One region of the Promicromonospora sp. Marseille-Q5078 genome, then DNA from elsewhere that is predicted to be linked to it. Evidence: predicted binding sites of a transcription regulator. Region 1 holds the regulator's gene; the other holds the start of a gene.

Region 1 (11,777 bases):
CGCTCGCGTCGCCGGAGCAGGGCGGGGCGGGGACCGGGCTCGGCACGACGGCCGCCCGCGCCGTCGGCTACGCCGAGCTGCTCGCGTGCTGGCGCGGCGAGCTCACCCTCGACGGCGCGCGCGACGCGATCGTCGCGAACACCCGCCGCCTGGCCCGCAAGCAGATGGGCTGGTTCGGCCGCGACCCGCGCGTGACGTGGCTCGACGCCGGGTCGCCCACGCTGCTCGACGAGGCGCTCGCGGTGGTGCGCGCCGCCGACTCCGGGGCCCTGCCCGCGCCCGGGACCGGCCTCGTGCGCCGTAGTCTGGGCTCATGACGCTGCGCTTCACCAAGGGTCACGGCACCCAGAACGACTTCGTGCTGGTCGCCGACACCCGCGGGGACCTCGACCTGACCCCCGAGCAGGTGCGGCGCCTGGCCGACCGGCGCGCGGGGATCGGCGGCGACGGGGTCATCCGGCTCGCCCCGACGGCGGCCGTCGCCCGCGCGGGCGAGGAGATCGCCGACCGCGTCCTTGCGGAGGAGCCCGGCGCGATCTGGTTCATGGACTACCGCAACGCGGACGGCTCCGTGGCGCAGATGTGCGGCAACGGCGTGCGCGTCTTCACGGCGTTCGCCGAGCAGCTCGGCCTCGCCGACCTCGACGACGGGCAGGAGCTCGCGCTCGGCACGCGCGCCGGCGTGCGGCGCGTGCGCAAGGAGCCCGGCGGCTGGTACGCCGTCGACATGGGTGCCTGGTCGCTCCCCGGCGGGGAGGAGGCCGCCGCCCGCGGCGCCGACGCGGCGGTCCTGGTGGCCGGCTGGGACGCCCCGCGTCCGGCGCTGAGCGTCGACATGGGCAACCCGCACACGGTGGTCGCGCTCGCGCGGGCCTCCGAGCTCGCCGAGGCCGACCTGACCCGCGCCCCGGAGGTCGACCCGGTGCCGCCGGAGGGCACCAACGTCGAGCTCGTCGTGCCGCTCGCGGAGACGACGGACGACGAGGGCCGCACGGTCGGGCACGTGCGCATGCGCGTCCACGAGCGCGGCGTGGGCGAGACCCAGTCGTGCGGCACGGGTGCGTGCGCCGCGGCGCTCGCGGTCCGCACCTGGTTCGCGGCCGGCGCGGAGGGCCCCGTGCCCGACGTGTGGGAGGTCGAGGTGCCCGGCGGCCTGGTCCGCGTCCGGCTGCTCGAGGGCGGGAACGTCGAGCTCGCCGGCCCCGCGGAGCTCGTGTTCAGCGGCGAGACCGAGGTCTGACCGGGGCAGGCGGCGGGTCGTCAGCCGACGCGCAGCACGCGGAAGCCCTTCGACGACGCCGCCCGTTCGACGTCGCGACCCAGGTCGGCCTCGATCCAGCGGGCCAGCGAGTCGGACCCGAGGTTCTTCTGCACGACCAGCCATGCCGCGGCGTCCGGCGCGAGGCGGGGGAGCCAGGTCCGCAGCAGGCCGTGCAGCACGGACTTGCCCACGCGGATGGGCGGGTTCGACCAGATCGCGGCGAACCGCACGTCGTCCGGCACGTCCTCGGGGCGCACCGCCCGGAGGTTGTCGAGGCCGAGGCGGCCCGCCGTCGTGCGCAGCAGGTCGAGGGCGCGCTCGTTGACGTCCACGGCCCACACGGTCGCCCCGGGCGAGCCGAGCGCCATGGTGAGGGCCACCGGCCCCCAGCCGCAGCCGAGGTCGAGCAGGTCGCCGGCCGCCGGCGGCTCCGGCACCTCGCGCAGCAGCACCCGCGTCCCCTTGTCGATCCCGCCCGGGGAGAACACCCCGGAGGCGACGTCGACCTCCACGTCCTGGCCGGCGAGGTGTACGACGGCGCGCCGGCGGTCGGCGGCCGAGGCCGGCTGGGCCGTGAAGTAGTGGTCGGGCTGCTCGGTCACGCGCCGATCCTAGGTCGCCGCACCCGGGCGGGGGAAAAACTCTCCACCGGGACGATCTGGCGTGGGACCCTTGTTGTAGCCATGTGGCGGCCGGACCGCCGATCCCGACCCGAGAGGCACACCTTGACCCACAGCCCGACCAACCCCGACACCCCGCAGGCCCAGGAGCCGTCCGCCGGGGCCGGCGGCCCCGAGACCTCGGCGGACGCGCGCCGCGAGGCCGAGCGTGACGCCCAGGCGATCGCGCAGGACGTCGTGGCGCGAGTGCTCGCGCGGGCCGGTACGGCGCGGTCGGAGGGTGCCACGGTGCACACGACGCACGACGGCGAGCAGCTCGACCTCGAGGAGCGCATCTCGCTGCGCCGCGTCGCCGGGCTCTCCACCGAGCTGGAGGACGTCACCGAGGTCGAGTACCGCCAGCTGCGCCTGGAGCGCGTGGTGCTCGTCGGCCTGTTCTCCGGCGGCGAGGCCGCGGCCCGCGACGCCGAGGTGTCGCTGCGCGAGCTCGCCGCCCTCGCCGAGACCGCCGGCTCGCAGGTGCTCGACGGCCTGCTCCAGCGCCGCCAGAAGCCCGACCCGGGCACCTACCTCGGTTCCGGCAAGGCGGCCGAGCTGGCGGAGGTCGTCGCGTCCGTCGGCGCGGACACCGTCGTGGCCGACACCGAGCTGGCGCCCTCCCAGCGGCGTGCGCTGGAGGACATCGTCAAGGTGAAGGTGGTGGACCGCACCGCGCTGATCCTCGACATCTTCGCCCAGCACGCCAAGTCCCGGGAGGGCAAGGCGCAGGTCGAGCTGGCGCAGCTCGAGTACCTCCTGCCGCGCCTGCGCGGCTGGGGCGACTCGATGTCCCGCCAGGCCGGCGGGCAGGTGGGCGGTCAGGGCGCCGGCATGGGCTCCCGCGGCCCCGGCGAGACCAAGATCGAGCTGGACCGCCGCCGCATCCGCAACCGCATGGCGAAGCTGCGGCGGGAGATCGCCGCGATGGCTCCGTCGCGCGAGACGAAGCGCCTCGAGCGCAAGCGGCACGCGGTGCCCAACGTGGCGATCGCGGGCTACACCAACGCCGGCAAGTCCTCGCTCCTCAACGCGCTGACCGACGCCGGCGTGCTGGTGGAGAACGCGCTGTTCGCCACCCTCGACCCGACGGTGCGCCGCGCGCGCACCGAGGACGGTCGGCCCTTCACGCTGACCGACACCGTCGGCTTCGTGCGGCACCTGCCGCACCAGCTCGTGGAGGCGTTCCGCTCCACGCTGGAGGAGGTGGGCGACTCGGCGCTGCTGCTGCACGTCGTCGACGTCTCCCACCCCGACCCGGAGGGCCAGATCGCCGCGGTGCGCGAGGTGCTCGCCGAGATCCCCGGTATCGCCGACGTGCGCGAGGTCGTCGTGCTCAACAAGGCCGACGTCGCCGACCCGGCGGTGGTCGGCCGCGTGCAGCGCCGCGAGCGGCACAGCGTCGTCGTGTCCGCCCACTCGGGCGAGGGCATGGCCGAGCTGCGCGAGCTCGTCGCGGCCGAGCTGCCCCAGCCGCAGGTCGAGATCGACCTCGTCGTGCCGTACTCGCGCGGCGACCTCGTGCACCGCGCGCACGAGGTCGGCGGGTCCGTGCAGGAGGAGCACCTCGCCGAGGGCACCCGCCTGCGCGGCCGGGTGGACGAGGGCCTCGCCGCCGAGCTGCGCCACGTCGCCGTCACCGCCTGACCCCGACGGCGGAGCGGCGCCCACGGGCTGTGGGCGCCGCGGCCGGAGGTCGGCGGACCGCCCTAGGATCGACGGGTGACCTCCGCCGACACCCCCGACGCCCAGACGCTCCTCGACCTGGCGGTGGGGGCCCTCGGCGGAGGCCGCCGCGACGGCCAGCACCAGATGGCGACGGCGGTCGCCGAGGCCGTCGACGAGGGGCGGCACCTCCTCGTGCAGGCCGGCACCGGGACGGGCAAGTCGCTGGCCTACCTCGTGCCGGCCGTGCGGCACTCGGTGGTCGACGGCAAGCGGGTGCTCGTCTCGACAGCGACCCTGGCGCTGCAGCGGCAGGTCGTCACGCGAGACCTCCCGCTCGTGGCCGAGGCGGTGGGACCGCGGCTGCCGCGGGTGCCGAAGGTGGCGCTGCTCAAGGGCTGGCACAACTATCTGTGCCGGCACAAGGTGACCGGCGGCTACCCGGTGGAGGGCGCCACCCTCTTCGACCTCCCGGCCGACCCCGGGCCGGGTGAGGGGGCGGGCGCCGAGCAGCACCCGGCGCCCCCCGCGCCCCGCGCCAAGGGCGCTCGCGCCGACGACGCCACGACCCTCGCCGACCACGTGCGGCGCCTGCACGCGTGGGCCGACGAGACCGACACCGGCGACCGGGACGACCTCGTGCCCGGCGTCCCCGACCGGGCGTGGCGCCAGGTGTCCGTCACTGCCCTGGAGTGCCTGGGCAACCGCTGCCCGCTGCTGGCCGAGTGCTTCCCGGAGCACGCGCGTGCCGCGGCGCGGGAGGCCGACGTCGTCGTGACCAACCACGCGATGCTCGGGATCGCCGTCTCCGGGAACCCCGGCGTCCTGCCGGAGCACGACGCCGTCGTCGTCGACGAGGCGCACGAGCTCGCGGAGCGCGTGACGGCGGCCGCCACCGTCGACATGTCCCTCACGGTGGTGGAGCACGCGGCACGCCTCGCGCGCCGACACGGGGGCACCGAGACGGAGTCGCTGGACGCGGCGTCGCAGCGGCTCGGGTCCCTCCTCGCCACCGCGCCGGCGGAACGCTTCCCGCTCGGGCTGCCGGACGAGCTGCGCGCGGCCGTCGGGGCGGTGCGCGACGCGGCGCGCGAGCTGCTCACCCGCCTCAAGCCGCAGGGCGAGGCGAAGGGGCAGGGCGCGCCCGACGCCGGGATGAAGATGGCGCAGTCCGCCGTGCTCCAGCTCTTCGAGGTCGCCGAGCGGATGGCGGCCGAGGACACGACGTCCGACGTGCTGTGGTGCTCGCGCCCGCCCGAGAACGCGCCCTGGGCGGGCGACGGCATCACCCGGCTGCACGCGGCGCCCCTCGCGGTCGCGGGCCTGATCCGCACGCACCTGCTCGGCGAGGCGACGGGCGTGTTCACGTCCGCGACGCTCACCCTGGGCGGCACGTTCGACCCGGTCGCGCGCTCGCTCGGCCTCGCCGGCTCCGGCGGGACGGACGAGACGGCGGACTGGAGCGGCCTGGACGTCGGCAGCCCGTTCGACTACCCGCGCCAGGGGATCCTGTACGTCGCCCGCCACCTGCCCGCGCCGGGGCGCGAGCCGACGACGGACGCCCAGCTCGACGAGATCGCCGGCCTGATCGAGGCCGCGGGAGGACGCACGCTGGGGCTGTTCTCGTCGCGGCGCGCGGCCCTCGCGGCGGCCGAGGCCATGCGCGAGCGGCTCGACGTGCCGGTGCTGTGCCAGGGGGACGACCAGCTGCCCACGCTGGTGCGCGCCTTTGCGGACGACCCGGCCACCTGCCTCTTCGGCACCTTGTCGCTGTGGCAGGGCGTCGACGTGCCCGGGCCGAGCTGCCAGCTCGTGCTCGTGGACCGCATCCCGTTCCCGCGCCCGGACGACCCGGTGAAGGCGGCCCGCGCGCGGTCCGTCGAGCAGGCGGGCGGCAACGGGTTCATGCAGGTCTCGGCCACGCACGCGGCGCTGCTGCTCGCGCAGGGGGCCGGCCGCCTGGTTCGCACGTCCGAGGACCGCGGCGTGGTCGCGGTCCTCGACCCGCGTCTCGCGACGGCTCGGTACGGGTCGTTCCTCACCCGGTCGATGCCGGACTTCTGGCCGACCACGGACGGCGAGCTCGTCCGTGCTGCGCTGCGGCGGCTCGACACCTAGCCTGGGGCCGTGGACGGCACACGCAGTACGACCAAGCTCGCGATCGTCGGCGCCGGCGCGGTGGGGTCCACCCTCGCGTACGCCGCCCTGGCCCGGGGGGCGGCCCGCTCCGTGGCGCTCATGGACGTCAACCGCGCCAAGGTGGAGGCGGAGGTCCTCGACCTGCGGCACGGCGGCATGTTCATCCCGCAGGCGGAGATCGAGGGGTCCGACGACATCGAGGTGTGCCGGGGCGCGGACGTCGTGGCGGTGACCGCGGGCGCGAAGCAGAAGCCCGGCCAGAGCCGGCTGGACCTCGCCGAGGCGACCGTCGGGCTCACGCGCACGATCCTGCCGCGCCTGCTCGAGGTGGCCCCCGACGCCGTCTACCTCATGGTCACCAACCCCGTGGACGTCGTCACGTACGCCGCCCAGGAGATCAGCGGCCTACCCCGCGAGCGGGTCTTCGGGAGCGGGACGGTGCTCGACTCCTCGCGGCTGCGCGACGCCGTCGCCCGGCACTGCGGGGTCGCCGTCGGGAACGTGCACGCGAATATCGCGGGCGAGCACGGGGACTCGGAGATCGTGCTGTGGAGCTCCGCCTCCATCGCCGGCGTGCCGCTGCTCGACTGGCGTCCGTTCCGGGGGCGCCCGCCTCTCGACGAGCCGGCCCGGCACCGGATCGCCACCGACGTGGTGGAGTCGGCCTACCGGGTGATCGCCGGCAAGGGGGCGACCAACTACGCGGTGGGGCTGGCCGCGACCCGCATCATCGAGGCGGTCCTCAACGACGAGCACCGCGTGATGAACGTGTCGTCACGGCTCGACGGCTTCTACGGGATCGACGACGTGTGCCTGTCCGTGCCGTCCCTGGTGGACCGGCGCGGGGTCGCGGAGACGATCGACACCCCGCTGTCCGACGACGAGCTGGCCGGCCTGCGCGCCTCGGCCGAGAACATGCGGTCGGTGCAGCGCCGGCTCGGCCTCTGAACCCGCAGGGTCGCCCTGCCGGCCGGCTCAGAGGCTGCGGAGCACGGCCACGACCCGGCCCAGCACCTGGGCCTCGTCACCGGGGATGGGGGAGTAGGCGGCGTTCTGCGGCATCAGCCAGGTGTGGCCGTCGGCCTGCTTGAAGGTCTTCACCGTGGCCTCGTCGTCGATCATCGCGGCCACCACCTCGCCGTTCTCGGCGACGGGCTGGCTGCGCACCACGACCCAGTCGCCGTCGCAGATCGCCGCGTCGACCATGGAGTCACCGGCGACCTTGAGCAGGAACAGGGCGCCGTCGCCCACGATCTGACGGGGGAGCGGGAACACGTCCTCCACCACCTGCTCGGCGAGGATCGGCCCGCCGGCGGCGATCCGGCCCACGAGCGGGACGTACGAGGGGGCCTGCGCCGGCTGGGCGTCCGACCCGGCGACCGACCCGGCGACGAGTCCCTGCGGGAGCGCGGCGGCGGACCCGGTGTCGCCGTCGGCCGTCGGGGCCGAGGGGTCGACCACCTCGATCGCGCGGGGACGGTTGGGGTCGCGCCGCAGGTAGCCCTTGCGCTCCAGGGTCGTGAGCTGGTGCTTGACGGAGGAGGGGCTCGCGAGGCCCACGGCCTCGCCGATCTCGCGCATGGTCGGGGGATACCCGCGCGCCTCGACGGAGCTGCGGATCGTCTCGAGCACACGCCGCTGGCGCGGCGTGAGCCGGTCGGCCGAGGGGGCGAGCTCGCTCACGGACGCGAGCGCGGTCCCGGTGCCGCCGGCCACGTCCTCCGGGGTGTCGCTCGGCGCCGTCCACGGCGCCGGAGCCGCCGGGGCCTGGTCCCGTCCGCTGGTCATCGCGTTCTCCGTCCTGCAGGGGCGCGGCCCGCGGGCGGGCCGATGAAATCCGACAAACCTTCCATCGCGCTGCTGGTCACTCTAGGACAGTTCCGCCCCGACATCAAACATCTGTTCGATCAGACCTCGACCGTGTCGTCGCGACGTGGTACACCTAGTACAGCAGTTCGACGTACAGGTGTTCGACGAACGGATGTTCGACGAAGGCGCCGCCCGCGGGGCGGCGCGGCGACGTGGACCGGAGGCAGGACGATGCAGAACCCGCGCAGCACCACCGACGCACCGGGCTTCCTCGGCCTCGGGGGGCTCCGGCTCACCCGGCGGGGCAGGGTCGTGATCGCCCTGCTCGCTCTGGTGGTCCTCGTCGGTGCCGGCCTGATCGGGCAGCGCGCGGTGGCGGAGTCGCCCGGGTCCGGCGTCGAGGTCCGGCTGCACACGGTCGCCCCCGGGGAGACCCTTTGGCAGTACGCGCAGTCGGTGCGCGACTCGGGTGACGACCTGCGGGACGTGGTCGCGGAGCTGCGCGACCTCAACGGCCTCGCGACGGCAGAGCTCCGGACGGGGCAGGTCGTGCTCCTGCCGCTCGACTGATCGGCCACGGGTCCGCCGCCGCGCTGCTTCCGTCGTGGTGTCCGCCGCGAGCCGGCGCCGGTGGCAGGATGGACCTGCTTGCGCCTGGAGTCGCCCGCCGCTTACCTTGTCGGGCAGCCGGGCGCCGGTCCGGAGCCGAGCGCAGGAGACCAGCGATGCACTGCCCGTTCTGCCGCCATGCGGACTCGCGAGTCATCGACTCGCGCACCTCCGACGACGGTTCGTCCATCCGCCGACGGCGGCAGTGCCCGGCGTGCCAGCGCCGCTTCACCACGATCGAGACCGCCAGTCTGTCGGTCGCCAAGCGCTCCGGCGTCACCGAGCCGTTCAGCCGCGACAAGGTCGTGGCGGGGGTGCGCAAGGCGTGCCAGGGCCGGCCCGTGAGCTCCGACGACCTGGCCCTGCTGGCGCAGAAGGTGGAGGAGACGCTCCGCGCGTCGGGCCGCCCGGAGGTCGAGGCGAACGAGGTCGGGCTCGCGATCCTGGGGCCGCTGCGCGAGCTGGACGAGGTCGCCTACCTGAGGTTCGCCAGCGTCTACCAGTCGTTCGAGTCGCTGGAGGACTTCGAGAGCGCGATCGTCTCGCTCCGCGCCGAGCGGGAGGCCCGGGACGACGGCGAGTCGTCGGCGGACGACTGTGGCTCGTCCGACCGCGACGGTGCGACGTCGGGGGCGACGGTCGCGGGGCGCGACACGGCCCGCTGAGGGATCCCCGCCCGGTCCGGGCGAAATGCCCTGGCGTCTCCCAAGGTGCCAGGGCATGCTGGACCGCACCAGGTGCTGCGCGGTCCGCCGTGCGAGCACGCCCACCCCGACGGACCACGAGGTGACCGTGATGACGACGGACGACTCCAAGGCGGCGAAGCCCTCCGAGGACACGAAGGCGCGCTTCCGGGAGGCGCTGGAGCGGAAGAACGCCGCCAGCCACCCGACCGCCGGCAAGGACGGCAACACCGGCCAGGTGCACGGTTCCGAGACCGCCGGGCCGGTGCAGAAGATGTTCCGGCGCAAGTCCGGCTGAGCCGCTCGGCCGCACGCCGGCCGCACGTGCGAAGGGCCTCCCCGGGGAACCGGGGAGGCCCTTCGTGCGTGGGGGGGCCGGAATCAGCCGGCCGCGGGCCCGGGCGGGAACTCGGGCCGCTCGAAGGCGTCCCGGATGCGCAGGCGGATCGTGGAGTCCATCGCCTGCAGCTTCGCCGAGGCGCCGCGCTGCGTGACGTCGGAGATGTCGGTGACCACGTAGCCGACCTCGCCGCGGGTGGCGAGCATCTGCGCCTCGATGTTGGCGCCGTGGTCGGCGAACACCTGGTTCACCCGCGCGAGGACGCCGGGGACGTTGCGGTGCAGCAGCATGATGCGGCCGACGCCGGTGTGCGCGAGCTGGAGGTTCGGGAGGTTCACGGACAGGGTCGTCGACCCGGTCAGCACGAAGTCCCGCACCTTCTTGGACACGAACTCGCCGATGGCCTCCTGGGCCTCCTCGGTCGAGCCGCCGACGTGCGGCGTGAGGATGACGTTCGGCAGCCCGCGCAGGGGAGAGGTGAACTCGTCGCCGCGCTTCTTGGGCTCCGTCGGGAAGACGTCGACGGCCGCGCCGCCCAGGTGGCCCGACAGGATGTGCTCACGGAGCGCCTCCACGTCGACCACGAACCCGCGGGACAGGTTGAGGAAGATCGCGCCGGGCTTCATCCCGGCGAACAGCTCCGCCCCGAAGAGGCCGGCGTTGCCGGGCCGCCCGTCCACGTGGATCGTCACGGCGTCGGAGACGGCGAGGAGCTCCTCGACGGTCTCGACGCGGTGCGCGTTCCCGAGGGACAGCTTCTCGGCCGTGTCGTAGAACACGACCCGCATGCCCAGGTTCTCCGCGAGCACCGAGAGCTGGGAGCCGATGTTGCCGTAGCCGATGATGCCGAGGGTGCGGCCGCGCACCTCGTGCGCGCCGTCGGCGGTCTTGTCCCAGACGCCGTCGTGCAGCGCCTTGTCGCGCACGGTGAGGCGGCGGGTGAGGGAGATGATCTCCGCGACCGCCAGCTCCACCACGGAGCGCGTGTTGGAGTACGGCGCGTTGAAGACCGCGACACCGTGGGCCGCGGCGGCCTCGAGGTCGATCTGGTTGGTGCCGATGGAGAAGGTGCCCACGGCCTGCAGGCTCGGGACGCTCTCCAGGACCTTCCGCGTCACGGTGGTCTTGGACCGGATACCGAGGATCTGGAAGTCCGCGAGGGACTCGATCAGCTCGGCCTCGTCGAGCGCGCCGGAGCGCGTGACGACCTCGATCCCCGCGTCACGGAGATTCTGGGCGGCGACAGGGTGGACGTTCTCGAGCAACAGGGCACGCAGCACGTGCCCATGGTGCGCCGTGCGGGGCCGTGCCCACAAACCCGTCTCACGCCACGGCGAGCTCCACGATCCCGGCGGGGAGCTGCTGCTCGTGCACCACGACGAGTCGCTGGGTGGGCCGGGTCATCGCGACGTACAGGTCCGAGGCGCCCCCGGGCCCGCCGGTGACCGCCTCGGGCTCGACCAGGACGACCGCGTCGAACTCCAGGCCCTTGGTCCCGCGCGGGTCGAGCACGACGACCTGCGCGTCCTCCGGGCGCTGCGCGAGCAGCCGGGACGCCTCCTCCGGTCCCAGCGCGCCGGGCAGCGCCGACTCCACGGCCTCGCGCAGCGCGCGCACCTGGTCGGCGGCCGCGACCACCGCGACCCGGCCCGCGCCGTCGGAGCCGACGAACTCGGCCGCGAGCGAGAGCACGTGGTCCACGACCTCCCGCACGAGCACGGGCCGTGCGGGGCCGGACGGGGTGACGCGGCTGAGCTCGAGCGCGCCGACCACCTCGCGGGCCGCCGTCAGCGGCGAGGTGGGCAGCCCCGCGGCCGCCGCCATGCGCTGCGCGGCGTCGGCGACCTCGGCCGGCGTGCGGTAGCTGACGGTGAGCTCCTCGAGGCGCCACGAGTCGCCCAGGACGGGGCCGAGCGCGCCGGCCCACGACCGGGCGCCCGCCGCCGACGACGTCTGCGCGACGTCGCCGACGATCGTCATCGAGCGGGTGGGGACGCGGCGCACGAGCATCCGCCACGCCATCGGGGAGAGCTCCTGGGCCTCGTCGACGACGACGTGGCCGTACGTCCAGGTGCGGTCCTCCGCGGCGCGCTCGGCGGTGGTCAGGCGCGGGCCCGTGGACTCGAAGCGGGACGCCAGCGTCTCGGCGTCGACGAGCCCGCCGCCCGCGCCCGTGGACTCGAGGACCGAGCGGGCGTACTCGAGCTCGGCGGCGCGCTCGGACGCCCGGGCCCGCGCCTCGGCGCGCGCGATGGAGTCGTCCTCGCCGAGCAGCTCCGCGGCCTCGTCGAGCAGGGGGACGTCGGCCTCGGTCCACGGGGTGCCCGGGTCCCGCCGCACGGCGGCCCGCTCGCGGTCGGACAGCTCGGGGGCCGCCTCGGCGAGGCGGTGCGGCTTCGCGAAGAGGTCGGCGACGAGCTTCTCGGGCGTGATCGGGAACCACGCGAGGTTGAGGGCCACGCGCACGTCGCGATGCGAGCGCAGGTCCTCGGTGACCATCGCGACGTCCTCGGGCGCGAGCTCGGTGTCCGCCGCCGCGCGGTACTGGTCCACGAGCCGCGCCAGCATGTCGCGCACGAACGTCGCCCGCGCCTCGTTGTGGGGCTTGTGGGTGC
Region 2 (11,777 bases), 530 kb from region 1:
GGGCACCGCCGTGGTCGCCAGCGACCTCGGGGCGTTCCGCCGCGTCCTCGACGACGGCGCCGGGGGGCGGCTGTTCCGCACGGGCGAGCCGGAGGACCTGGCGCGCGCGATCCTCGAGGCGCTCGACGACCGGGAGGACACCGCGGTCCGGCGCGTGCGGGCCACGGCCTTCGTGCGCCGCTTCGACTGGTCGGCGGTGACGGAGCAGGTGCTCGCGGTGTACGAGATGGCGGTCGCCGCGGGGGAGGCGCTCGGCTCGCCGGTCGCCACGTCGCGGTCGGAGGGCGCCGTCGGCTGGCTGCGCACGCGCCGGGCCGCGGGCGGTGAGGGCGCATGAGCTGGTCGGAGCTCGCACTGGTCGTCCTCGTCGTCGCGGCGGTGGTGGTCTGGCTCGCGTGGATCTCGGCGTCGCGCCTCGACCGCCAGCACCGCAAGGTCGTCGCCTCCCGCGTCGCGCTGCAGGCGCAGCTCGCCCGGCGGGCGGGCGCCGCGATCGACCTGGCGTCGTCCGGCCTGCTGGACCCGGCGGGGGCGGTGCTCGTGGCCGACGCCGCGTTCGCCGTCGTCGACGACGCCGCGCGGTCCGTCGCGCCCGGCGGGGAGCTCACGCTCGACGGCCTGGGCACGGGGCGGGAGCCCGCGGAGAGCGAGCTGTCGTCGACGCTCCGCTCGGCCCTCGGCGACGAGGACTCCGTGCGGGAGCTGCGCGGGACGCCCGCCGGCGAGGAGCTCGTCGGCCAGCTGGCGGCGGCCTGGTACCGGGCGCAGCTCGCGCGCCGGTTCCACAACGAGGCGGTCGCGCAGGCCCGACGGGCCCGGCGCACCTGGTACGTGCGCCTGCTGCGGCTGAGCGGCCACGCGGCGCTGCCGCACACCGTCGAGCTGGACGACCAGATGCCGGAGGGGCTCACCGGCTCCTGACGGCGGAACTAGGATGGAACCGGCGTGACAGCGGTCACGCCGCCGACTTCGACACGAGCGAGGCCTGAGTTGAGCGAGACCATCGGCACGGACGGCCAGATCCCCGCGGGCGAGGTGGGCACGGCCCGCGTCAAGCGCGGCATGGCCGAGATGCTCAAGGGCGGCGTCATCATGGACGTCGTCACCCCGGAGCAGGCCACGATCGCCGAGGACGCGGGCGCGGTCGCCGTCATGGCCCTCGAGCGGGTGCCGGCCGACATCCGCGCGCAGGGCGGCGTCGCGCGCATGAGCGACCCCGACATGATCGACGGCATCATCGACGCCGTCTCGATCCCCGTGATGGCGAAGGCGCGCATCGGGCACTTCGTCGAGGCCCAGGTGCTGCAGTCCCTGGGCGTCGACTACGTCGACGAGTCGGAGGTGCTCACCCCCGCCGACTACGCCAACCACATCGACAAGTGGCAGTTCACCGTGCCGTTCGTGTGCGGCGCGACCAACCTCGGCGAGGCCCTGCGCCGGATCACCGAGGGCGCGGCGATGATCCGCTCCAAGGGCGAGGCCGGCACGGGCGACGTCTCCAACGCCACCACCCACATGCGACAGATCCGCGGCGAGATCCGGCGCCTGACCTCCCTGCCGGAGGACGAGCTGTTCGTCGCCGCCAAGGAGCTGCAGGCGCCGTACGAGCTCGTCGCCGAGGTGGCGCGCGCCGGGAAGCTGCCGGTCGTGCTGTTCACCGCGGGGGGCATCGCCACCCCGGCGGATGCCGCGATGATGATGCAGCTCGGCGCCGAGGGCGTCTTCGTGGGGTCCGGCATCTTCAAGTCGGGTGACCCGGTCGCCCGCGCCAAGGCCATCGTGCAGGCCACCACGTTCCACGACGACCCCGACGTCCTGGCCAAGGTCTCCCGCGGTCTCGGCGAGGCGATGGTCGGCATCAACGTCGAGGCCGAGCCGGCGCCGGTGCGCCTGGCGGAGCGGGGCTGGTGACGCCCGCCCTCGGCGACGACTGGGTGGTCGGACCGGACGGGATGCGGCACCGGCGCGCCGCCCGCGTCATCGTGCTCGACGACGCGGACCGGGTGCTGCTGGTGCGCGGCCACGACGCCGACCAGCCCGAGCGGTCGTGGTGGTTCACGGTCGGCGGCGGCATCGACGCCGGCGAGAGCGAGGTCGAGGCCGCCCTGCGCGAGCTGCGCGAGGAGGCGGGCCTCGCGCTCGCGCCCGCGGACCTCGTGGGCCCGGTGCTGACCCGCGCGGGCATCTTCCGGTTCTTCGCCGAGACCTGCCGGCAGGACGAGGTGTTCTTCCTCGCGCGGGTCGACGGCGGCCACGAGCCGACGGACGCCGGGTGGACCCCCGAGGAGCGGGACGTGCTGGACGAGATGCGCTGGCTCACGACCGACGAACTGCGGGCCGAGAGCCGCGAGGTGTTCCCGACCGCGCTGCCGGACGTCGTCGACGCCCTCGCCCGCGGGTGGGACGGCACCGTGCGCCACCTCGGCACGCAGCATGACGACGAGCCCTCCGACCCCGAGGAGCTCGGCGCGACCTCCCGGTGACCTCTCGCCCGGACCATCGCCTGCCGGGCCGACGAGGCGCCGTCCGACGGCCTGGGGACCTGGTGGCGACCTGGTGGCGACCTGGTGATCCAGGACGACCTACGATCCGCCGCGGCGATCAGCGACGGGACGGCGTGGGTACAGGCGCAGCGGAGCGTCGACCAGATCACCTGGACGTCGGTGCGCTCCCACCACGAGGAGCTACCCGGTCGCGGTCGTGTCCCCGTGCTCCTGAGCGCGGGCCGTCCCCGGTGCCGACAGGACGCCGAGCACCGCGCGGTGGGTCAGCCAACCGACGAGGCGCCCGTCGTCGTCGTCGACGACGGCGCCGCCGTCGTCGTCCGGGTGGGTGTGCAGCGCGGTGAGCGCCTCGCGGAGGTCCGCCCCGTGCGGGACGCGCGCGACGTCGGTCAGGACGGTGGCGACCGTGGCCCGGTCGGCCTCGTCGTCCTGTGCGAGCTCCTCGGCGGCGAGGTCGGCACGCAGCTGTCCCACGAGCCTGTCGCCGTCGAGCACGGGGAGGGCGGGACGCCCGCTGGCCAGGAGCGTGCTCGAGGCGTCGTCCAGGGCGGCGTCCACCGCGACGGCGCGGGGCGCCTCCTCCATGACCGCCGCGACCTGTACGCCGCCCAGGACGCGATCGGCAGGGTGCTCGTCGAGGTCGATCCCGCGGCGCCGGAGCTTCAGGGTGTACACGGTGTCGCTCGACAGCAGGCGGCTGACTCCGGTCGCGAGGACGACCGCCAGCATGAGCGGGAGGATGATCGAGTACTCGCCCGTGAGCTCGAAGAGCATGACCACCGCGGTGATCGGTGCCCGCGCCGTCCCGGCGAAGGTCGCCCCCATGCCGATGACGGCGAAGGCCCCGGCCGAGGGCGCGAGCCCCGGGGCGAGCTGGTGCGCGACCTGGCCGAACGCCGCGCCGAGCATGCCGCCGACGAAGAGCGACGGGGCGAACACACCGCCGGATCCGCCGATGCCGAGCGTGAGGCTGGTGGCGACGACCTTGCCGACGAGCAGCAGGAGGAGCAGGCCCACCACGAACCGGCCGTCGACCGCGCCGGACAGGACGGGGTAGCCCACGCCGTAGAGCTGGGGCAGGGCGAGCAGGAGCAGGCCGAGCAGGAGCCCGCCGACAGCCGGCCGCGCCCACTCCGGGCCGCGCCAGACGCGGTCGCACAGGTCTTCGATCGCATACAGCACTCGCGTGAAGCCGACGCCGAGCGCCCCCGCGAGGAGCCCGAGGAGGGCGAAGAGCACGTAGGTGCGGGCATCGTCCACGGTGAGGGCGGGCAGCGTGAGGAACGGGTCGTCGCCGAGGACCGCCCGGGCGACGACGGACGCAGTGACCGACGCCAGGACCACCAGCCCGAAGGAGCGGGCGGAGAAGTCGCGCAGGATCAGCTCCAGTGCGAACAGCACGCCGGCGACGGGCGCGTTGAACGTCGCGGCGATGCCGGCGGCACCGCCGGCGGCGGCGAGCGTGCGCAGACGGTCGGCGGGCATCCGTCCGAGCTGGCCGACGGTGGAGCCGAGCGCGGAGCCGATCTGCACGATCGGGCCCTCACGGCCGACGCTCCCGCCCGAGCCGATGCAGACCGCGGACGCGAGCGCCTTCACGGCCGCGACGCGGGGACGGTTGCGCCCTCCGTGCCGCGCCACCGCGAGCATGACCTCGGGGACGCCGTGCCCGCGGGCCTCGCGGGCCCAGCGGTAGACGAGCGGCCCGTACACGAGGCCGCCGACCACAGGAGCGAGGACGACGAACCACGGGCCTAGCCAGGGCAGCGACGGGTGCACGGGATGCTCCCCGACGTCCGTGGCAGCGAGGTCGGCGGTCCCGGTGAAGAGGAGGGTGGTGTGCGCGATCAGCCACCGGAACCCGATGGCGCCGAGACCTGTGAGGGCGCCGATCACGAGCGCGAGGATCACCGAGACGCCCGTCCCGCCGTGCGTCGGGTCGCTGAGGACGGCAGGCGCGCGACGGAGCAACGAGCGTGTAGGCATACAACGAGTGTAGGCATGCATCGATCTGGTGCCGGAGCGCCCGCGGACCGGACGCCGGGTGTCGTGCAGGTCGCTAGCCTGGTCCGATGGACGAGAACGCTCCGGACGTCCGGGACGCCGGGCTCGACGCCGACGACGAGACCGAGCTCGCCGCGACGGTGCTGCACGCCTCCCGAGGGCTGCTGGGTGTGATCGCCCGCTCCGTGGCAGAGGCGCTCGACGAGGTGTCTCTGCCACAGCTGCGCGCCCTCGTGCTGCTGTGCTCGGCGGGGCCGATGCGGCAGGGGGCCGTGGCCGAGCGCCTGGGCGTCCACTCGTCGACCTTCTCGCGCAACGCGGACCGCCTCGTCGCGGGCGGGTGGGTGCGACGTGCCGAGGACCCGGCGCGGCGGCACGGGGTGCTCCTCGTGGCGACCCAAGAGGGGCGCGCGCTGGTCGAGCGGGTCAGCGTCCGGCGCCGGGACGCGATCGCCGAGGTGCTGCGCCGGGTGCCCTCGACGCGCCGGTCGGCGATGGTCGCCGCGCTCGCCGAGTTCACCAGCGCGTCCGGCGAGCCCGACCCGCGAGACCTGCAGACGCTCGCGCTCTGACCTGCCGAGCCGTAGCCGCCTCGCTGCTGCCGGGGCGAGCCCGAGGATCGCCCTACACTGCCTCGGTGACCACGACGATCGGCGTCCTCGCCCTGCAGGGCGACGTGCGCGAGCACGCCGCCGCCCTCGAGCGGGCGGGCGCCCGCGCGGTCGGCGTGCGGCGGCCCGCGGAGCTCGAGGCGGTCGACGGCCTGGTGCTCCCCGGCGGCGAGTCCACGACCATCGACAAGCTGCTGCGCCTGTTCGGGCTGGCCGACCCGCTGCGGGAGCTGATCGGTCAGGGGCTGCCGGTGTTCGGGTCGTGCGCCGGCATGATCCTGCTGGCGGACCGCATCGAGGGCGGCACGGCCGACCAGCGCACGCTGGGCGGCATGGACGTCGTCGTGCGCCGCAACGCGTTCGGCCGCCAGGTCGACTCGTTCGAGGCGGACCTGCAGGTCGCGGGCGTCTCCGACGCCCCCGGCGACCGCCCCGTGCGCACCGCGTTCATCCGCGCCCCGTGGGTCGAGTCGGCGGGCCCGGACGTCGAGGTGCTCGCGCGGATCCCCGACCGCTGGGCGGACGGCTCCGCGGTGGGCGCTGCCGCCGGTAAGATCGTCGCAGCACGTCAGGGACGGCTGCTCGCCACCGCGTTCCACCCGGAGATCACGGGGGACGCGCGCGTGCACGAGCTGTTCGTCCGGCTCGTCCAAGCATCGCGAAGGAGTTAGGGAGCGCATGTCAGGTCACTCCAAGTGGGCCACGACCAAGCACAAGAAGGCGGCCATCGACGCCAAGCGTGGCAAGCTCTTCGCGAAGCTGATCAAGAACATCGAGGTCGCCGCGCGCACCGGAGGCGGGGACCCGGCGGGTAACCCCACCCTGTTCGACGCCATCCAGAAGGCCAAGAAGTCGTCGGTCCCGAACGACAACATCGAGCGCGCGCTCAAGCGCGGCTCCGGCGAGGGCGCCGACGCCGTCGACTACCAGACGATCATGTACGAGGGCTACGGCGCGAACGGCATCGCCGTCCTCGTCGAGTGCCTCACGGACAACAAGAACCGCGCTGCCTCCGAGGTGCGCCTCGCGTTCAGCCGCAACGGCGGCAACCTGGCCGACCCGGGCTCCGTGTCGTACCTGTTCTCCCGCAAGGGTCTCGTCGTCGTGCCCAAGGCCGACGGCGTCACCGAGGACGACGTCATGCTCGCTGCCCTCGAGGCCGGCGCCGAGGACGTCAGCGACGAGGGCGAGGTCTTCGAGGTCCTCAGCGAGGCCACCGACCTGGTCGCCGTGCGCACCGCCATCCAGGAGGCCGGCATCGAGTACGACTCGGCCGACTCCGTCTGGCACCCGTCCATGGAGGTCGAGGTCGACGTCGACGGCGCGCGCAAGATCCTGCGGCTCATCGACGCGCTCGAGGACAGCGACGACGTGCAGAACGTCTACGCGAACTTCGACGCCTCCGACGAGGTCATGGCGGCCCTCGACGAGGAGTGAGCCCCCGCCGAGGTAGTTCAGTTCTCGCCGAGGTAGTGGTCCAGTCCACTACCTCGGCGAGATCCGTACTACTTCGCGGGCCGTGGGCCACCTCGGCGGGCGACGGCCGCGGCCGCGCCTCCGCGGCCACGCCCGGGCCGCGTGAGAAGGTGACGACGTGCGCGTGCTGGGGGTGGATCCGGGGCTGACCCGGTGCGGTGTCGGCGTCGTCGACTCGCTGCCGGGACGCAAGGCGCGGTTGGTCGACGTCGGCGTCGTGGGCAGCGACCCTGCCACGAGCATCGACCTGCGGCTGCTGCACATCGCCTCCGGGCTCGACGAGTGGCTGGACCGGCACATGCCGGACGTCGTGGCGGTCGAGCGGGTGTTCGCCCAGCACAACCTCGGCACGGTCATGGGCACGGCCCAGGTCGCCGGGCTCGCGATGGTCGCGGCCGCGCGCCGGGGGATCCCGGTGGCGATGCACACCCCGAGCGAGGTCAAGGCCGCGGTGACCGGCTCCGGCCGGGCGGGCAAGGAGCAGGTGCAGCGCATGATCGCGCGCATCCTCGGCCTCGACGACCTCCCGCGGCCTGCCGACGCCGCCGACGCGCTCGCCCTCGCGGTGACGCACCTGTGGCGCCCGGCGGGCGCCCTGCAGGGCGGGGAGCGGCACGAGCTCACGCCCGCGCAGCGGGCCTGGGCGGCGGCCGAGCAGAACGCCCGCAAGGGCAAGCACCGGGGCGCGCCGTCCCGCACCGCGCGCTGACACCGCGCGCTGACCGATCCCCGCTCCCGGGCGATGCCCGCCGTCTCCCGTGTCGCGGCCGACGGCGTCGGCGCCGGTTGTTACAGTGACGCCTCGTACGGGTGTTCGACGGAAGGACAACGGTGATCGCCTCCCTGACCGGCACGGTCACGCACGTGACGCTGGAGCGGGCCGTGCTCGACGTCGGCGGGGTCGGCTACCTCGTCCACGCCACGCCCGGCACCCTCGCCGGGCTGCGCGTCGGGGAGCGGGCGCAGCTGCACACCACGCTCGTCGTCCGCGAGGACTCGATGACGGTGTTCGGCTTCGCCGAGGCCGACGAGCGCGAGGTCTTCGAGACGGCCCAGTCGGTGTCCGGCGTGGGCCCGCGCATCGCGCTGGCCATGCTCGCCGTGCTGACCCCCGACTCCCTGCGCCGCGCCGTCGCCACCGAGGACCTCGCCGCGTTGCGCCGGGTGCCCGGCGTCGGGCCGAAGAGCGCCCAGCGGCTGGTGCTGGAGCTGGGCGGCAAGCTGGGCGCCCCGGGCGTCGGCGACGACCGGGTGCCCGACGCCGCGCCGGTGGCCGGCGGCGACCCCGCGCGCGACCAGGTGGTCGAGGCGCTCGTCGGCCTGGGCTGGGCGGCGAAGGTCGCGCAGGACACGGTGGACCGCGTGCTCGCCGACGCCGGCGACGACGGCCCGGTCGACGTGGCGGCCACCCTCCGCGCGGCGCTGCGGTCCCTGGGCGGGCGCCGTGGCTGAGCCGCTGGAGCCGGAGTACGGCGGGGAGCGGCTCGTCACCGCGTCGGCCGACGAGATCGAGCGCGCGGCCGAGGCGGCGCTGCGTCCCAAGAAGCTCGACGAGTTCGTGGGGCAGCGCGTGGTGCGCGACCAGCTCTCCCTGGTGCTGCAGGCGGCGCTGGCGCGGGACGCGGCGCCGGACCACGTGCTCCTGTCGGGCCCGCCGGGCCTCGGCAAGACGACCCTCGCGATGATCATCGCGGCGGAGCTCGGCACGGCGCTGCGGGTCACGAGCGGCCCTGCGATCCAGCACGCCGGCGACCTGGCGGCCGTGCTCTCCTCGCTCGAGGAGGGCGAGGTGCTGTTCATCGACGAGATCCATCGCCTCGCGCGGCCCGCCGAGGAGCTGCTGTACGTCGCGATGGAGGACTTCCGCGTCGACGTCGTCGTCGGCAAGGGCGCCGGCGCCAGCGCGATCCCGCTCGCGCTGCCGCCGTTCACCGTGGTGGGCGCCACGACGCGTTCCGGGCTGCTACCCGCGCCGCTGCGCGACCGTTTCGGCTTCACCGGGCACCTCGACTTCTACGACGCCGCCGAGCTGGAGCGTGTCATCACCCGCTCGTCGGGCCTGATGGGCGTCGACATCCAGCACGCGGCCGCGCACGAGATCGCGGGCCGCTCCCGGGGCACGCCCCGCATCGCGAACCGGCTGCTGCGCCGCGTGCGGGACTGGGCCCAGGTGCGCGGCGACGGCCGCCTCGACCTGCGGGCCGCGCGCGCCGCGCTGGAGGTCTACGAGGTCGACCCGATCGGCCTCGACCGCCTCGACCGGTCCGTCCTCGACGCGGTGTGCCGCCGGTTCGGCGGCGGCCCCGTGGGGCTGAGCACCCTCGCGATGACCGTGGGTGAGGAGCCCGACACCGTGGAGACCGTCGCCGAGCCGTACCTGGTGCGGGAGGGCCTGCTCGGCCGCACCCCGCGGGGGCGGGTCGCGACGCCGGCCGCCTGGGAGCACCTCGGCCTGGAGCCCCCGCCCGGGGCATGGGGCGCGCCGCTGGGGGGCACGCTGTTCGACGACGCGGACGGCGGCGGGCGCGCTCCGGAGGCCTGACTCCGCCCGTACGGCCGCCGGTGCGGGGTCGGCGTCGACGACGGCACGCGCGAAGCACCTAGACTGGAGGAGCCCCGGCCGCGGACGGCCCGGGGCCGGAACTCGACGGGTGCCGTGCTCGTTGGGGCCCGTACGCGCAGACCTCTGCGCCCGGCGCGCCGACCGGTGCGCCCCCGACGCCCGGTGGTCGGTCGACGACCGTCGGGCAGCGACAGACAAGGACGCTCCGTGGAACTCATCATCCTCTTCGTGGTCCTCGCCGGCCTCATGTTCTTCATGAGCCAGCGGACGCGCAAGCAGCAGAAGCAGCAGGCCGAGTTCCGGTCGCAGCTCGTGCCGGGCCAGGAGGTCATGACGGGGTCCGGCCTCTTCGGCACCGTCGTCGAGGTCGACGAGGCGAGCGACACCGTGACCATCGAGTCGACCCCCGGCACGCAGACCCGCTGGCTCCGTGCGGCGATCGCCAAGCGCGTCGACACGCCGGCCGTCGACGCGGTCGACGAGGCCGAGGAGACCGACGTCACAGCGGACCCCACCGCGACCGGTACGATCACCTCCGGCGACGATCACGTCGACGTCCCCGACGACCTGTCGAGCCTGGACACCGCGCAGCGGGAGTACCGGGAGCAGCAGCGTCGGGACGAGGGCGAGACCGGCGCCAAGTAGCAGTGACCAGGGAGGGCGGACGCCTGAGTCCGCTCGACTGACACCGCGCCGGTCGGGGTGACCCCGGCCGGCGCCCTCACGCGTCGGCCCCCCGGCGACGCGCAGACGGGAAGAGACAGAAGTTGGCGAACTCACGCACGAAGCGGTCGCGTCCGGCACGCACCCTCGTGGTCTTCACGATCCTGACGATCGTCCTGCCGTTCCTGGCTCTCGGCGCCGGCGTCTTCTGGGACGCCAAGACCGAGTCCAACCCGGACGGCGCGAGCTTCGCCCCGGGCCTGGCGCTCGACCTGCAGGGCGGCACGCAGCTGATCCTCAAGGCCGACACGACGGACGGCTCGCAGGTCACCGCCGAGACGATCGACGAGTCGATCAACGTCATCCGGCAGCGCATCGACTCCTCGGGCGTCTCCGAGGCCGAGATCACCGCCCAGGGCTCCCAGAACATCGTCGTCGGCATCCCCGGCGAGGTGTCGCAGGAGACCATCGACCTCATCTCGCAGCCCGCCCAGATGCGCTTCCGCCCGGTGCTGACCTACGCCGCCGGGACGCCGACGCCCGACCCGTCCGCCTCGCCGTCCCCGTCGCCCGGCGGTGACGCCGACGGGGCGTCGTCCGACGAGAGCGCGGACACGAGCCCGAGCGGCAAGAGCGCCGGGGCGCCGCTGTCCGTCCCGGCGGACACGGACACGGACCCGACCGCCACGCCGACCGCGACGGCGGCGAACGGGGCCGAGGCCTCGACCGACCCGTCTCCGTCGCCGTCGTCCACGCCGGCCGAGGGCGACGACGCCGCGGCCTCCGACCCGAGCGACCTCGCGCAGATCACGCCCGAGATCCAGGAGCAGTTCGAGAAGCTCGACTGCACCGACCCCGCCAACCTGCAGGGCGGCGGCGGGGACGACCCCGACGCCCCGCTGGTCACGTGCGGCGAGGACGGGACCGTCAAGTACATCCTCGGGCCGATGGAGGTCGACGGGGTCCACATCTCCTCCGCCAGCTCGGGTCTGGTGCCCGGCGCGAACGGCTCGGTCACCAACGAGTGGGGCGTCTTCCTCAACTTCGACAACGAGGGCACCAAGGAGTTCCGCGAGACGACCACGCGGATCTCCGGGCTCGAGCAGCCCCGCAACCAGTTCGCCATCGTGCTCGACGGCCTGGTGGTCTCCGCCCCGTCGGTCAGCACGCCGATCTCCGACGGCCAGGCGCAGATCTCGGGCAGCTTCACGCGCGAGTCGGCGGCGACGCTCGCCAACCAGCTGAGCTTCGGCGCGCTGCCGGTCCAGTACACGGTGGAGAGCCAGGAGGTCATCTCCGCGACCCTCGGCTCCGAGCAGCTGCGCAACGGCATGATCGCGGGCCTCATCGGCCTGGCGCTGGTCGTCGTGTACTCGCTGATGCAGTACCGCACGCTCGGCCTGCTCACCGTCGCGTCCCTGGTCGTGGCGGGCGTGATCACGTACCTGTCGATCGCGCTGCTCTCGTGGGGGATGGGCTACCGGCTCTCCCTCGCGGGCGTCGCCGGCCTGATCGTCGCGATCGGCTTCACCGCCGACTCCTTCATCGTGTACTTCGAACGCATCCGCGACGAGATACGTGACGGGAGAACTCTGTCCTACGCCGTCGAGCGCGGCTGGGCCCGCGCACGACGCACGGTGCTGGCGGCCAAGGCCGTCAACCTCATCTCCGCGGTCATCCTGTACTTCCTCGCCGTGGGCGGCGTGCAGGGCTTCGCGTTCACGCTGGGTCTGACGACGATCATCGACGTGGCGGTCGTCTTCTGGTTCACGCACCCGATGATGGAGGTCATCACCAAGATCCCGTTCTTCCGGGACGGCCACCGCTGGTCGGGCCTCTCGCCCGAGAGGCTGCGCGCGGGCTCCGGCCCGCGGTACGTGGGCGCGGGCAAGGTGCGGACGCCGGAGCCGGCCGTGGGCCAGGTCGCCGACGACGCGGACGAACCCGACGACGCGA

Evidence for each region. Region 1 encodes LexA, which represses DNA repair genes until DNA is damaged. Its sites were predicted from a motif close to TCGAACANNTGTTCGA; they were not measured.
Region 2: a site for LexA is predicted at 7,398-7,413, ahead of ruvA (Holliday junction branch migration protein RuvA). Genes of this name have one in related genera too.

The regions. Positions count from the first base shown of each region.
Region 1 is NZ_JBNPQG010000001.1:1,923,919-1,935,695, forward strand. Features, by position in the region: gene miaA (tRNA (adenosine(37)-N6)-dimethylallyltransferase MiaA) at 1-317, shown strand, start outside; gene dapF (diaminopimelate epimerase) at 314-1,240, shown strand; gene ACQFYA_RS08910 (class I SAM-dependent methyltransferase) at 1,261-1,863, opposite strand; gene hflX (GTPase HflX) at 1,987-3,564, shown strand; gene ACQFYA_RS08920 (ATP-dependent DNA helicase) at 3,640-5,700, shown strand; gene ACQFYA_RS08925 (L-lactate dehydrogenase) at 5,710-6,669, shown strand; gene lexA (transcriptional repressor LexA) at 6,697-7,509, opposite strand; gene ACQFYA_RS08935 (LysM peptidoglycan-binding domain-containing protein) at 7,762-8,100, shown strand; gene nrdR (transcriptional regulator NrdR) at 8,256-8,804, shown strand; gene ACQFYA_RS08945 (DUF5302 domain-containing protein) at 8,860-9,120, shown strand; gene serA (phosphoglycerate dehydrogenase) at 9,204-10,442, opposite strand; gene ACQFYA_RS08955 (HelD family protein) at 10,486-11,777, opposite strand, start outside.
Region 2 is NZ_JBNPQG010000001.1:2,449,223-2,460,999, reverse strand. Features, by position in the region: gene ACQFYA_RS11430 (glycosyltransferase family 4 protein) at 1-337, shown strand, start outside; gene ACQFYA_RS11425 (hypothetical protein) at 334-921, shown strand; gene pdxS (pyridoxal 5'-phosphate synthase lyase subunit PdxS) at 991-1,911, shown strand; gene ACQFYA_RS11415 (NUDIX hydrolase) at 1,908-2,483, shown strand; gene ACQFYA_RS11410 (chloride channel protein) at 2,685-4,490, opposite strand; gene ACQFYA_RS11405 (MarR family winged helix-turn-helix transcriptional regulator) at 4,577-5,080, shown strand; gene pdxT (pyridoxal 5'-phosphate synthase glutaminase subunit PdxT) at 5,146-5,790, shown strand; gene ACQFYA_RS11395 (YebC/PmpR family DNA-binding transcriptional regulator) at 5,798-6,556, shown strand; gene ruvC (crossover junction endodeoxyribonuclease RuvC) at 6,714-7,304, shown strand; gene ruvA (Holliday junction branch migration protein RuvA) at 7,427-8,047, shown strand; gene ruvB (Holliday junction branch migration DNA helicase RuvB) at 8,040-9,137, shown strand; gene yajC (preprotein translocase subunit YajC) at 9,366-9,803, shown strand; gene secD (protein translocase subunit SecD) at 9,926-11,777, shown strand, end outside.